2 regions of the Cryobacterium psychrophilum genome follow, and region 1 is predicted to be linked to the other one. Evidence: predicted binding sites of a transcription regulator. Region 1 holds the regulator's gene; the other holds the start of a gene.
What was found. The regulator HrcA, encoded in region 1, represses chaperone genes, less so after heat shock. The targets are predictions, from matches to a motif close to TTNGCACTCGNNNNNNNCGAGTGCNAA.
Positions count from the first base shown of each region.

Region 2: a site for HrcA is predicted at 3,352-3,378, ahead of groES (co-chaperone GroES). Genes of this name have one in related genera too.

Region 1 is NZ_SODI01000001.1:3,460,028-3,465,575, forward strand. Features, by position in the region: gene hemW (radical SAM family heme chaperone HemW) at 1-96, shown strand, start outside; gene EDD25_RS16290 (DUF4870 domain-containing protein) at 114-488, opposite strand; gene EDD25_RS16295 (DUF4870 domain-containing protein) at 584-1,024, opposite strand; gene hrcA (heat-inducible transcriptional repressor HrcA) at 1,191-2,219, shown strand; gene dnaJ (molecular chaperone DnaJ) at 2,282-3,391, shown strand; gene EDD25_RS16310 (16S rRNA (uracil(1498)-N(3))-methyltransferase) at 3,404-4,144, shown strand; gene EDD25_RS16315 (HIT domain-containing protein) at 4,164-4,541, shown strand; gene EDD25_RS16320 (PhoH family protein) at 4,594-5,548, shown strand, end outside.
Region 2 is NZ_SODI01000001.1:1,416,020-1,421,567, reverse strand. Features, by position in the region: gene tsaD (tRNA (adenosine(37)-N6)-threonylcarbamoyltransferase complex transferase subunit TsaD) at 1-513, shown strand, start outside; gene EDD25_RS06540 (DUF4190 domain-containing protein) at 597-992, shown strand; gene EDD25_RS06535 (DUF4190 domain-containing protein) at 1,059-1,550, shown strand; gene EDD25_RS06530 (hypothetical protein) at 1,611-2,015, shown strand; gene EDD25_RS06525 (class I SAM-dependent methyltransferase) at 2,121-3,323, opposite strand; gene groES (co-chaperone GroES) at 3,455-3,751, shown strand; gene rarD (EamA family transporter RarD) at 3,899-4,861, shown strand; gene EDD25_RS06510 (ABC transporter substrate-binding protein) at 4,902-5,548, shown strand, end outside.

The DNA.
Region 1 (5,548 bases):
TTGATCAACGCGCGCGCCGCCCTCTCCGGTTCAATCGAGCTGACGTTGAAAGGGCGACTCCTGGCGGATGCGGTTGTTCGCCGCATCACGGAATAGAGCCGCCTCCACAGCGGTCAGCTGACGAACTTGAGGGAGAGGGGATACGTGTATCCCTGGCCGCGGTTCGCCGCGAGGCCGGCCAGGATGCTGAACACGACGACGGCCACCCAGATGGCGAAACTTGTCAGGTATCCGATGAGGATTGCGGTGAGAACGAGCGACGCGGCGTAGCCGATAGCCGCCGTGATCTGAAAATTCAAGGCCGAAGCACTGTGGGCGCGAATGAACGGTCCGCGATCCTTGAGCAGCAGATACCCGATCAACGACGGCACGAAGGAGAAGAAGATGCCGCCGACATGGATGAGCGTCGCCCAGAGCTTCTCGTCGGCGGGACTCAGTGGGGCTGCGGAGGACCGGTACGGATCCGTGGGCGGGGTGGCATCAGACATTCGGTCTCCTGAATCGAGTACCGGGGTTGTGGCGGTCTGCCACCGGTTATCCCAGCGTACCCGGGGAACCTTTGCCGCGGCCTTGAAATTTCTGGCTACTTGATGAAGCGCACGGACACCGGGTACCGGTAGCTGCCGCCGTCTTTGACCGCCAGGAACCCCATGATCGAGAACACGACGGCCATGACCCACAGGGCGAACCCGAGGAAGGTGAACAGGAAGCCGATCCCGAAGGTGACCAGGGCAAGAAATGTTCCGAGGAAGAACACCGCGAACCATGCGATCATGACGGTGATCTGAAAGTTCAGGGCCTCTTTCGCCTCGATATTTGTGCGGTGGCCGCGATCCTTGAACACGAGCCAGATGACGAGCGAGGGGAGAATCCACAGGATTCCGCCCAGATGGGCCCAAGACGCCCACTGCTGATCTTCGGCCGCCGTGAGCGGCGCGGCCACGGGCGCCGCCGGGTACGGAGATTGCGGTGGGTTCTGGCCCGGGTCGGGGTCACGGGGCGCCTGCGAGTTTGGATCGCTCATGATCATTCCTTTCAGATGAACGTGTATGAGACCGCGTATATGCATAAGGTACTGCTACCCCTGTGCGGGGGCAATGGGCGAGATCGCCCGTTGCGCGATATGATTGGCACTCAGGCAATGCGAGTGCCAGTGATGTGGTGCGCGCGACAAGTAGGGAGGCGTGACGATGGTTTCTGATCGTGGTCTCGACGTCTTACGCGTCATCGTGCAGGATTATGTGGCTTCACGCGAACCCGTCGGATCGAAATCCATTGTCGACCGGCATGCCTTCGGCGTTTCGGCCGCGACGATCCGCAACGACATGGCCCTCCTCGAGGAGGAGGAACTGATCGCCGCACCCCACACGTCGTCGGGGAGGATTCCCACCGACAAGGGCTATCGCGTTTTTGTCGATCACCTCGCGGGCCAGCGCCCCCTGTCGCCGGCCCAACGACAGGCGATCGAAACGTTCCTGGGCCAGTCGGCAGACCTCGACGAGGTGCTCGTGCGCAGCGTGCGTCTCCTGTCCCAGCTCACCCATCAGGTCGCTCTCGTACAGTACCCCTCCCTGTCCCGCGCGAAAGTGCGGCACATTGAACTTGTTTCTCTCACCGAGAAACGTGTCCTGTCCGTGCTCATCACGGATTCCGGTGCCGTCGAGCAGCGGGTGATCGACCTGCCGGGCCCCGTCGACGAAGCGACGCTCGTGCAGGTGCGGTCCCGACTCTCCGCCGCGATCATGGGGCTGACCATGACGGATGCCGCCGCGGCGCTGGCAGCAGCCCCGACGCTCGTTCCCCCCGGGGAGCGCGAGCTCGATGCCGTCGCCGACCTCATCACGGAGACCCTCCGCGAGCAGGTTGGCGCGAACGGGCAAACCAAGCTGGTGATGGCCGGAACCGCCAACCTGGTTCGAACGGAAGAAGATTTCTCCGGCAGTATCTACCCGGTACTCGAGGCGATCGAAGAACAGGTGGTTCTCCTCCGCCTCTTCGGCGAGATGGCCGGCGACCAGCGCGGGGTCTCGGTCAGTATTGGCCGGGAGAACGCGCCGTTCGAACTGGCCGAAACCTCGGTCCTGACGAGCGGATACACCTCAAACGGTAATTTGGCGCGATTAGGCGTACTTGGCCCGACCCGCATGGATTACTCCAACAACATGGCGGCCGTTCGAGCCGTCGCACGCTATCTGTCCCGCCTGCTGGGCGAGAACTGATTCACAGCGCGCATTGACTATCAACTACTGCCCTATCAACAGATCAACGAGGAGAGCCACCTTTGGCTGACCACTACGAAGTCCTCGGTGTGAGCCGCGACGCGACCACCGACGAAATCAAGAAGGCGTATCGACGCCTCGCCCGCCAGCTGCACCCGGACGTCAACCCGGGGGCGGAGGCCTCAGAAACGTTCAAGAGCGTCACGCACGCCTACGACGTCCTGAGCGATTCCGCCCAGCGACAAAAATACGACCAGGGTGGACAGGGAGGTGGCGGCGGATTCGACGGCCAAAACTTCGGCAACTTCGGCGACATCTTCGAGACCTTCTTCGGGGGCGGTGGCGCATCACAGCGCGGTCCCAAGTCCCGGCGGGAACGCGGCCAGGACGCGCTCATTCGCGTGGAGCTCGACCTCGCCGAGGTTATCTTCGGAACGCATCGCGACCTTGAGGTTGACACCGCTGTGCTGTGCGACACCTGCAAGGGATCGTGCTGCCAGCCCGGCACCGCACCCGTCACCTGCGATATCTGCCGCGGCACCGGTAGCATCCAGCGCGCGGTTCGCTCCCTTCTGGGCAATGTCATGACGAGCAGCCCGTGCGGTTCATGCCGCGGGTTCGGCACCGTCATCGCGACCCCGTGCACCACCTGCTCCGGCCAGGGACGCGTTCGTGCCCGGCGCACCGTGCCCGTCGACGTTCCGGCGGGCGTCGACACCGGCCTGCGACTGCAGATGCCGGGCAGCGGCGAGGTCGGCCCGGCCGGCGGCCCGAATGGGGACCTCTACCTCGAGATGAAGGTGCGACACCACGACATCTTCAGCCGCGACGGGGATGACCTCATGTGCGCCCTGGAGGTCCCAATGACGTCCGCGATCCTGGGGACGACGGTCAAGCTCAAAGGCCTCGATGGTGACATCGACGTCGAACTTCGCCCCGGGGCGCAGAGTTCCGAGATCCTCACGATCAAGGACCGCGGCGTTACGAGGCTGCGCGGCAACGGTCGCGGAGACCTGAAGATCGGCATCCAGGTCGTCACGCCCTCACGGCTCGACCACAAGGAGCGCGACCTGATCGAGCAGTTCGCTGCTCGCCACTCCGCGCCCGCGCCCGCGCTCAGCCACTATCAGCAGGGACTGTTCGCGAAGCTTCGCGACCGTTTTCTCGGCTAGCGGACAACGATCGTGGCCACTTTCTACCTGGCGCCGGAACTTCGGCCGGAGGACTGCCTGAGCGGTTCCGTCGTGAGTGTGACGGGTTCTGAGGCCCGGCATGCCGTGACCGTGAGTCGCATTCGCTCGGGTGAGCGGCTCCTGATCGGCAATGGCGCGGGTCTCATGCTGGCCGGAACCGTCGTGACGGCGGACCCGGCGGAGTTCACCCTGCGCGTCGACGTGGCGACGGAGACGCCGCCCTCGACCCCGCGTATCCGCCTCGTTCAGGCCCTGGCCAAGGGAGACCGCGACGAAATGGCCATACAGGCTGCCACGGAACTGGGGATAGACGGCGTCATCCCGTGGGCTGCGGCCCGTTCCGTATCCCGGTGGGAGGGCCCCAAGGTCGCGAAGGGCCAGGAGCGGTGGTCGAGCATCGTGCGAGAGGCCAGCAAGCAGTCGATTCGCCCCTGGCTGCCGACGATCGGCGCGTTGGCCAGTACCAAACAGCTCGCTGTGCTCGCAACAACGACACGGATGTTGCTCCTCGAACCCACGGCGTCGGTTCGGCTGACCGACGTGCCGGCACCGAACGATGACCGCGACATCGTGCTCGTCGTCGGGCCGGAAGGCGGCATATCGCCGGGGGAACTCAGCCTGCTCGAGCAGGCCGGCGCCACCCAGGTACGCCTCGGCGACACTGTCCTGCGCACCTCAACGGCCGGTCCTGCCGCGCTGGCAATCCTCAATGCGACCCTCGGCCGCTGGTAGTCGAGCTTAAGATAGATATATGTCTTCCCCCGGCGCAAAACCGTCCATCTTCAGCCGCATCATCGCCCGCGAAATTCCGGCGACCATCGTGGCGGAGACCGACCGCATCATTGCCTTCGAGGACATCGCGCCTCAGGCCCCCGTGCACATCGTCATCACCACGAAGGCGACGCAGTACCGCAATGTCGTTGAACTCGCGGCCGGCGATCCCGCGCTCCTGGCCGAACTCGTACGCGTCGCCGCCACGATCGCCGATGAACGCACGGGGGGCGAGTTCCGGCTCGTCTTCAATAACGGGGCCGCAGCGGGACAAACCGTCTTTCACGTGCACGCACACGTGATGGGCGTGGGCGACCGGTCGCAGTCGCTCGGGGAGGGGTCCCTTGGTTCACTCTGATCACCACAACGCCCCGCAGCGGGAGCTTCGGCTCCGCGTCGACGGGATCGCCATGGTGCGCCTGCTCGGTCCGGAAGACCGCTACCTCTCCACAATCGAGAAGCAGTACCCCGATGTGAGCGTGCACGTTCGCGGCAACGACATCACCCTGATCGGGCCTGCCGACGGCGTTGAATCCATCCGTCGCCTCATCGACGAACTCCAGGTCATGCTCCGCGACGGGCAAGAACTGGGCGAGGCCCAGGTGGCGTCGTCGGCGCGCATGCTCCATGGTGACGCTGTCACGAGTCCGTCCCAGCTCCTCGGAGCGCCCATACTGACCGCGCGCGGCAAGAGCGTTCGCGTCAAGACCGTCGGACAGAAGGAATACGTCGACGCGATTGACGCCAACACCATCGTTTTCGGCATCGGCCCGGCCGGTACGGGAAAGACGTACCTGGCCATGGCGAAGGCCGTGCGCGCACTGCAGAACAAGGAGGTCGAGCGCATCATCCTCACGCGGCCGGCGGTGGAGGCGGGGGAGCGCCTCGGGTTCCTCCCCGGCACGCTCAGCGACAAGATCGACCCCTACCTGCGCCCCCTCTACGACGCCCTCGGGCAGATGCTGGATCCGGAGTTGATCCCGAAGCTCCTCGCAGCGGGCACGATCGAGGTTGCCCCGCTGGCATATATGCGCGGACGCACCCTTAACTCCTCCTTCGTCGTGCTTGACGAGGCGCAGAACACCACCCCGGAACAGATGAAGATGTTCCTCACCCGCCTCGGGTTCGGATCGAAGATGGTCGTCACGGGTGACGTGACCCAGATTGACCTTCCCGCCGGCTCCAGCGGCCTGAAGCTGGTGACCCGAGTTCTGGACGGCATTGACGACATCCATTTCTCGTACCTGACGAGCGCGGATGTGGTGCGCCACAGCCTGGTCGGCCGCATCGTCGATGCGTACACCGAATACGATGCGCAGCGGCAAGCCCTGCGACAGGAAACCGCCGAGGCCCGCGATTTTGCGG
Region 2 (5,548 bases), 2.0 Mb from region 1:
ATGCCGTACCCGGGCGGCCCGCACATCGACGCGGCCGCCCTCACGGGCGATCCTGGCGCCATCCGTTTTCCGCGGGGACTGAGCAAGCAGAAGGACATGGCGCAGCACCGCTACGACTTCTCTTTTTCGGGGCTGAAGACATCCGTTGCCCGCTGGGTGGAGCAGCACGAAGATGCCGGGCAGCCGGTGCCGATCAACGACGTGGCGGCGAGCTTTCGCGAGGCCGTCGTGGACATTCTGCTCACCAAGGCCGTGGCCGCCTGTGTGGCCTACGACGTGCCCCGGCTGTTGCTCGGCGGTGGTGTGATCGCCAACCGACGGTTGCGCGAGGTTGCCGCCGAGAGAGCGGATGCCGCCGGTATTGTTCTGCGCATACCGCCCCTCTCGCTCTGCACCGACAACGGCGCCATGATCGCCGCACTTGGAGCCCAGCTGATCATGGCCGGGCATGAGCCGTCGTCGCTGGATTTCGGGGCGGATTCCACGCTCCCGGTGAGCGAGATCCAAGTATAAAACCGCGTCCCACCGAGCCAAATTCTGCGGCGCGGGATATTCTGGGGAGCGCCAACGTGTCATTTGTTATGAGGAGTTCTCACATGTCAGATCCCACCGCCAACGTACCTCCGAGCGAACCGACACCGCCGCCGGCATCCGCCGCACCCACGTACCAGGCCCAGCCGGCACCCGTTTATGCGCAGCAGAAGCAGTCATTCGCGTACGGGGCTCCGGCTGGCCCCGGCCCCGAAACCTTCAATGTGCTCGCAATCGTGTCGTTCGTCAGCGCCTTCGTGGTGTCACTGGCCGCCGTCATCTGCGGCCACATCGCCCTCTCGCAGATCAAGAAGACCGGCGAAAAGGGTCGAGGCCTGGCCATTGCCGGCCTGGTGATTGGCTACGCCGGCATACTCGTCGGCCTCACCGGGGCCATAGTTGCTTTCGTGTCGCTCTTCGTGCTCGTTCAGGCAGACCCGAATATGCTGAGCGGTCAATAGTTTCGCGCGGCGCCCGGCCGAGCCCGCTCCACACGTGCCCGTACCAACTGGAAAGGAACGAACTCCATGAGTGATCCGAATACCCCGCAGGTACCCGACGTGCCGAAGGTGCCGGGCGTTCCTCCGGTCTCGCCGCCGTCCGCGCCCGCCCCGCCACCCAGCTACGGAGCGCCGATCCCGCCGCCGGCCGGTGGCTCTGCCACGCCCCCGCCGCCCTCATACGGCGCCCCGGCAAACCCCTACGAATCAAACCCGTATACGGGCACGACCGCAAAGAAGCCGCCGATGTTCAGCATCCTGGCCATGATCGCCGGAATCATCGGCGTCATCGGCTCGCCGATTGCCATCCTCCCGTTCGTCGGAGGGTTCCTGGGCCTGCTCTTCCCGGTCGCCGGCGTCGTTCTGGGATTCCTCGGCAAGAAGCGCGAGCCGACCGCGCGCGGGTTCTGGCTGACCGGAATCATCAGCGGCTTCGTGGGAATTGGCCTCATGCTGCTGAGCTTCGGGTTGTGGGCGCTGATCTTCGCAGCCGGCAGCTCGTACGACTACACGTATTGATCCAGTGGCGGGCCTCCTCCCCGGGGGTGCCCGCCCGCACCGGCACCACGGAGGACTGCAATGAGCGGAGCGCACCGCGACGCTGACACTGCCGCCGACGCCTATGGGCTGGACCACACGCGTCCGCCGGCACCGCCCGGCAGCGAGCTGGCGTGGGAATCGACGATTACCGCGCCCACCGAGTGGGTTCCGTATGTCTACACCGACGCGGAGGTGCACACGCACACGACCCGTCGGCGCTTGTCCATCGCTGCCCTGGTCTGCGGTCTGCTCGGGCTACTGCTCGGAATCATCGGCGTGTGGGGCGTCTTTATCTCGGTGACCGCCGTGATCCTGGCCCTCATCGCCCGCACCGTCGAGTACCGCGCGAGGGTGTTCTGGCTGAGCGGCCTCGTGGCCGGGCTCGGCGGCATCCTTCTCGCCGTGTTTTGGTTCCTCTACATCACCCAGGTCGTGCTGGCGTAATCTCGGGCAAATTCGCGACACGCCGTGTTTCGTGGCGGGGAATGCGGCGTGTCGCGAAAAAATCCGCAGTTGCGCACGTGTCCGGGGCGCGGAACGACGGCGGGGTTAGCGCACGCGCTCCACGAGCAGCGCCACGCGGTGCCCGGCGGCGCGGGTCAGGATGAGCGTCGCCGACTCGGGGCCCTTGAGTTTCAACCGGCTGCGCAGGGCAGCGGGATCCACGTCCACTCCGCGCTTCTTGATCTCGAGCGTGCCGATGCGGCGTTCCTGCAGCGCCAGACGCAGCTTCTTCTCGTCGACCGGCAGCACCTCGAGCACGCGGAAGGCGCTCGCAAACGGGGTCTGCACGAGCGTGGGCGCTGTGAGGTACGCGATGCCCTCACTGAGCATTTCGGCACCGAGGGTGCGGGCGAGGTCACCGATGAGGCGCGCGCGAATGATCGCACCGTCCGGCTCGTACACGTAGCTGCCGAGCTCGCCCACCGGGGCATCGTCGCTGTCGCCCTCCGCGGTCATCTCGACCGCTCCGGTTGCCGTCAGGAGCAAAGCGGAACGACGGATGCCCTCCCGCGCGAGTGCGCCGAACCACAGCCCCATCTCCACGAGCTGGCCGTCAACGGATACCCACTGTGCCTCCGCGTCGGCCGGGATCAGATCGCGGTCGTGACCCGGACCGAGTTTCACGCCCACCGGCATTCGCTGGGCAAGGCCGAAGGCCCAGTCGAGGGAGGGGGAGTAGTCCTCCGGGCGGGTGATGCGGGAGGTGTTGTTGTGCCCGCTCGTGCGGCGAGCCGGGTCGAGCCAGGCCGCGTCGAAGTCGTCGAGGTTCACATCTTCGGCGGGGGAGTGCACCACGCTCGCCCGGGGAAAGGGCGCGAGGTTGTAGCTCGCCACGCTGGCCGTCACCTCGTCGGCGTCAACGGCCGTGACGTCGAGGTCGATTGCGGCCATGGCCATGGCGTCGCCGCCGATGCCGCAGCCGAGGTCGACGATGCGGACCGGTCGGTCCGTGTCGGTGCGCAGCCCGGCGAAGCGGCCGGCGTGCAGGGCCGCGACACGCAGGCGCGTGGCCTGTTCGAGTCCGGCCTCGGTGAAGAGCATGCGGCTCGCGAATTCGTCGAATTTCGGTGCGGCCTTCGCTCGCAGCCGGGACTGGCTCAGCGCCGCCGCCACGAGGCCGGCGGCGTGCCCGGCCTTGCGAAGCTCGCTCACGGCCCGCACGACGTCGATTGTGCCGTAGGCGGGAAGGGAGTCCAGCAGGCGTAAACCCTCGGGCGAAAGCAGCTCGACGAGCTCGGTGCGTTCCATTGAATAAACCTATCAATCCTGCCTGGGTCTGGCACTCACGTTGCGTGAGTGCCAGAAGCACCCTAAGCTCGTTTTGGCACTCTCGTTGTGAGTCTGCTAACCCCATATCTTCGTAAAGAAAGAGGTCAACCGTGTCGGTCTCCATCAAGCCGCTCGAGGATCGCATCGTCATCAAGCAGGTCGACGCAGAGCAGACGACCGCTTCAGGACTCGTCATTCCTGACTCCGCCAAGGAAAAGCCCCAGGAGGGTGAAGTTGTTGCTGTCGGCCCCGGCCGCATCGACGACAAGGGCAACCGCGTCCCCCTCGACATCGCCGTTGGCGACAAGGTGCTCTACTCCAAGTACGGCGGAACCGAAGTCAAGTTCGGTGGCGACGACCTTCTCGTTCTGTCGGCTCGCGACGTTCTCGCGGTCGTCATTCGCTAAGTAGCTTCACCCGTACGTTTCACTGGTACGAAAAAACTCCCGGATGGCTTCGCCGTTCGGGAGTTTTTTGTGCCCGTCGTGCGTTGCACCCAAGTGCCGCAAATCAGGTGAGATCAGTCTTTGGCAGAGTTGTAGACAGGAATATTGATGACGAATGCTCCGCCCACCAAGGCCGTGTCGGCAGCCACCGCCGGCGCTTCACGATCTGAGCACAGTCGTGGGCTGCTCTTCGGCTTCCTCGCCTACGGTCTCTGGGGCCTCCTTCCCCTCTACTTCGTTCTGCTCACGCCCACGGGTGCGTTCGAGGTCGTGGGCTGGCGGGTGCTCTTCTCCCTCGTTGTCTGCGTCGTGCTCATCACGGCCACACGCAAGTGGGGCGTGCTGCGGGCAGTCCTCGGCCAGCGCCGCGTCATGCTCACCATGGGTCTGGCCGGGCTGCTCATCTTCGTGAACTGGCAGACCTATGTGTTTGCGGCCATGACCGGTCACGTGGTCGAAGCCGCGCTCGGCTACTTCATCAACCCCATCGTCACGGTGCTTCTCGGCGTCCTCGTGCTGCGCGAACGATTGCGTCGCATCCAGTGGATTGCGATCGCCATCAGCCTGGTCGCGGTGATTGTTCTCACCGTTGGGTATGGGACGCTTCCGTGGATCTCGCTCGTGCTTGCCTTCTCCTTCGGCTTCTACGGCCTCATGAAGAAGCGGGTGGGCTCGCGCGTTGACGCCGTCACGGGGCTGACCATTGAGACGGCCTGGCTCGCTCCGGTGGCCATCATCCAGCTCGTGGTCGTCGGAAGTATGTCTGGCCTCACCATCGGCACGGTGTCCACGGCGCACACCCTGGGGCTGCTCGGGGCCGGTCTCGTGACCGCTGTTCCCCTGCTCCTGTTTGCCGCCGCTGCGCGCCGCCTGCCCCTCACCGTGCTGGGGCTGATCCAATTCGCGGCACCGGTGCTGCAGTTTCTTGTGGGGGTCGTCATTCTGAAGGAGCCGATGCCCGTGGAACGCTGGATCGGGTTCTCCCTCGTGTGGGTGGCGCTCATCGTTCTCACGATCGACATGATCGCCTCAGGTCGGGTGGCCCGGCGAGCGTCCCTCGAACCGGTCTGATTCGATTTACGCTCGGGGAAGACCTTCCGAGAGGACCTAGATGCCCCGCCCCACCCTTTGTGCTGCGCTCCTGGCCGCCGTGCTTGCCACCACGCTCGCCGGGTGCTCCGGACCCGTTCCGGTGCCCACAGTTGCAACCGCAACCGCAACACCCACGGCCGTGAGCCCCACCGGCGACGGCCTGCTACGCATCGGTACCCTGTTTCCGTTGAGCGGGGATCATGCGGCCAGCGGGGCCGCCCAGGTGGCCGGATCAGAGGTCGCCGCACGGGAGATAGCCGCACGCGGCGGCGTGCTGGGGCAACCGGTACAGCTGATCCATCGCAATTCTGTGAGGGACGAGGCGGCGGCGTTCGCGAGCCTCACCGACCGGGCGGTGGACGCGGTGCTCTGGGACGCACAGACAGCGGCGCGGCCCGAGCTTGCGGCATCCGTGGCTCCTGCCGCGTTGCTCTCGCTCAGCGATCTCGTGAATGGCGGCACGCCCCTCGCCGTGGGCGAGGACTTCGCCACGCGCCTGAAGCTGGCCGACCCGGGACTGAGCGATACGGCCGGGGCGGCCGAGGCCTACGACGGCGTCATCGCCACCGCGCTCGCCGCGATCGTGACCGGCGACGACGGGGCAGCCTCGCTGGAGACCGGCTGGGTGAGAGTGCGCCAGGGCCCAGCGGTCTGCACCTCGTGGGG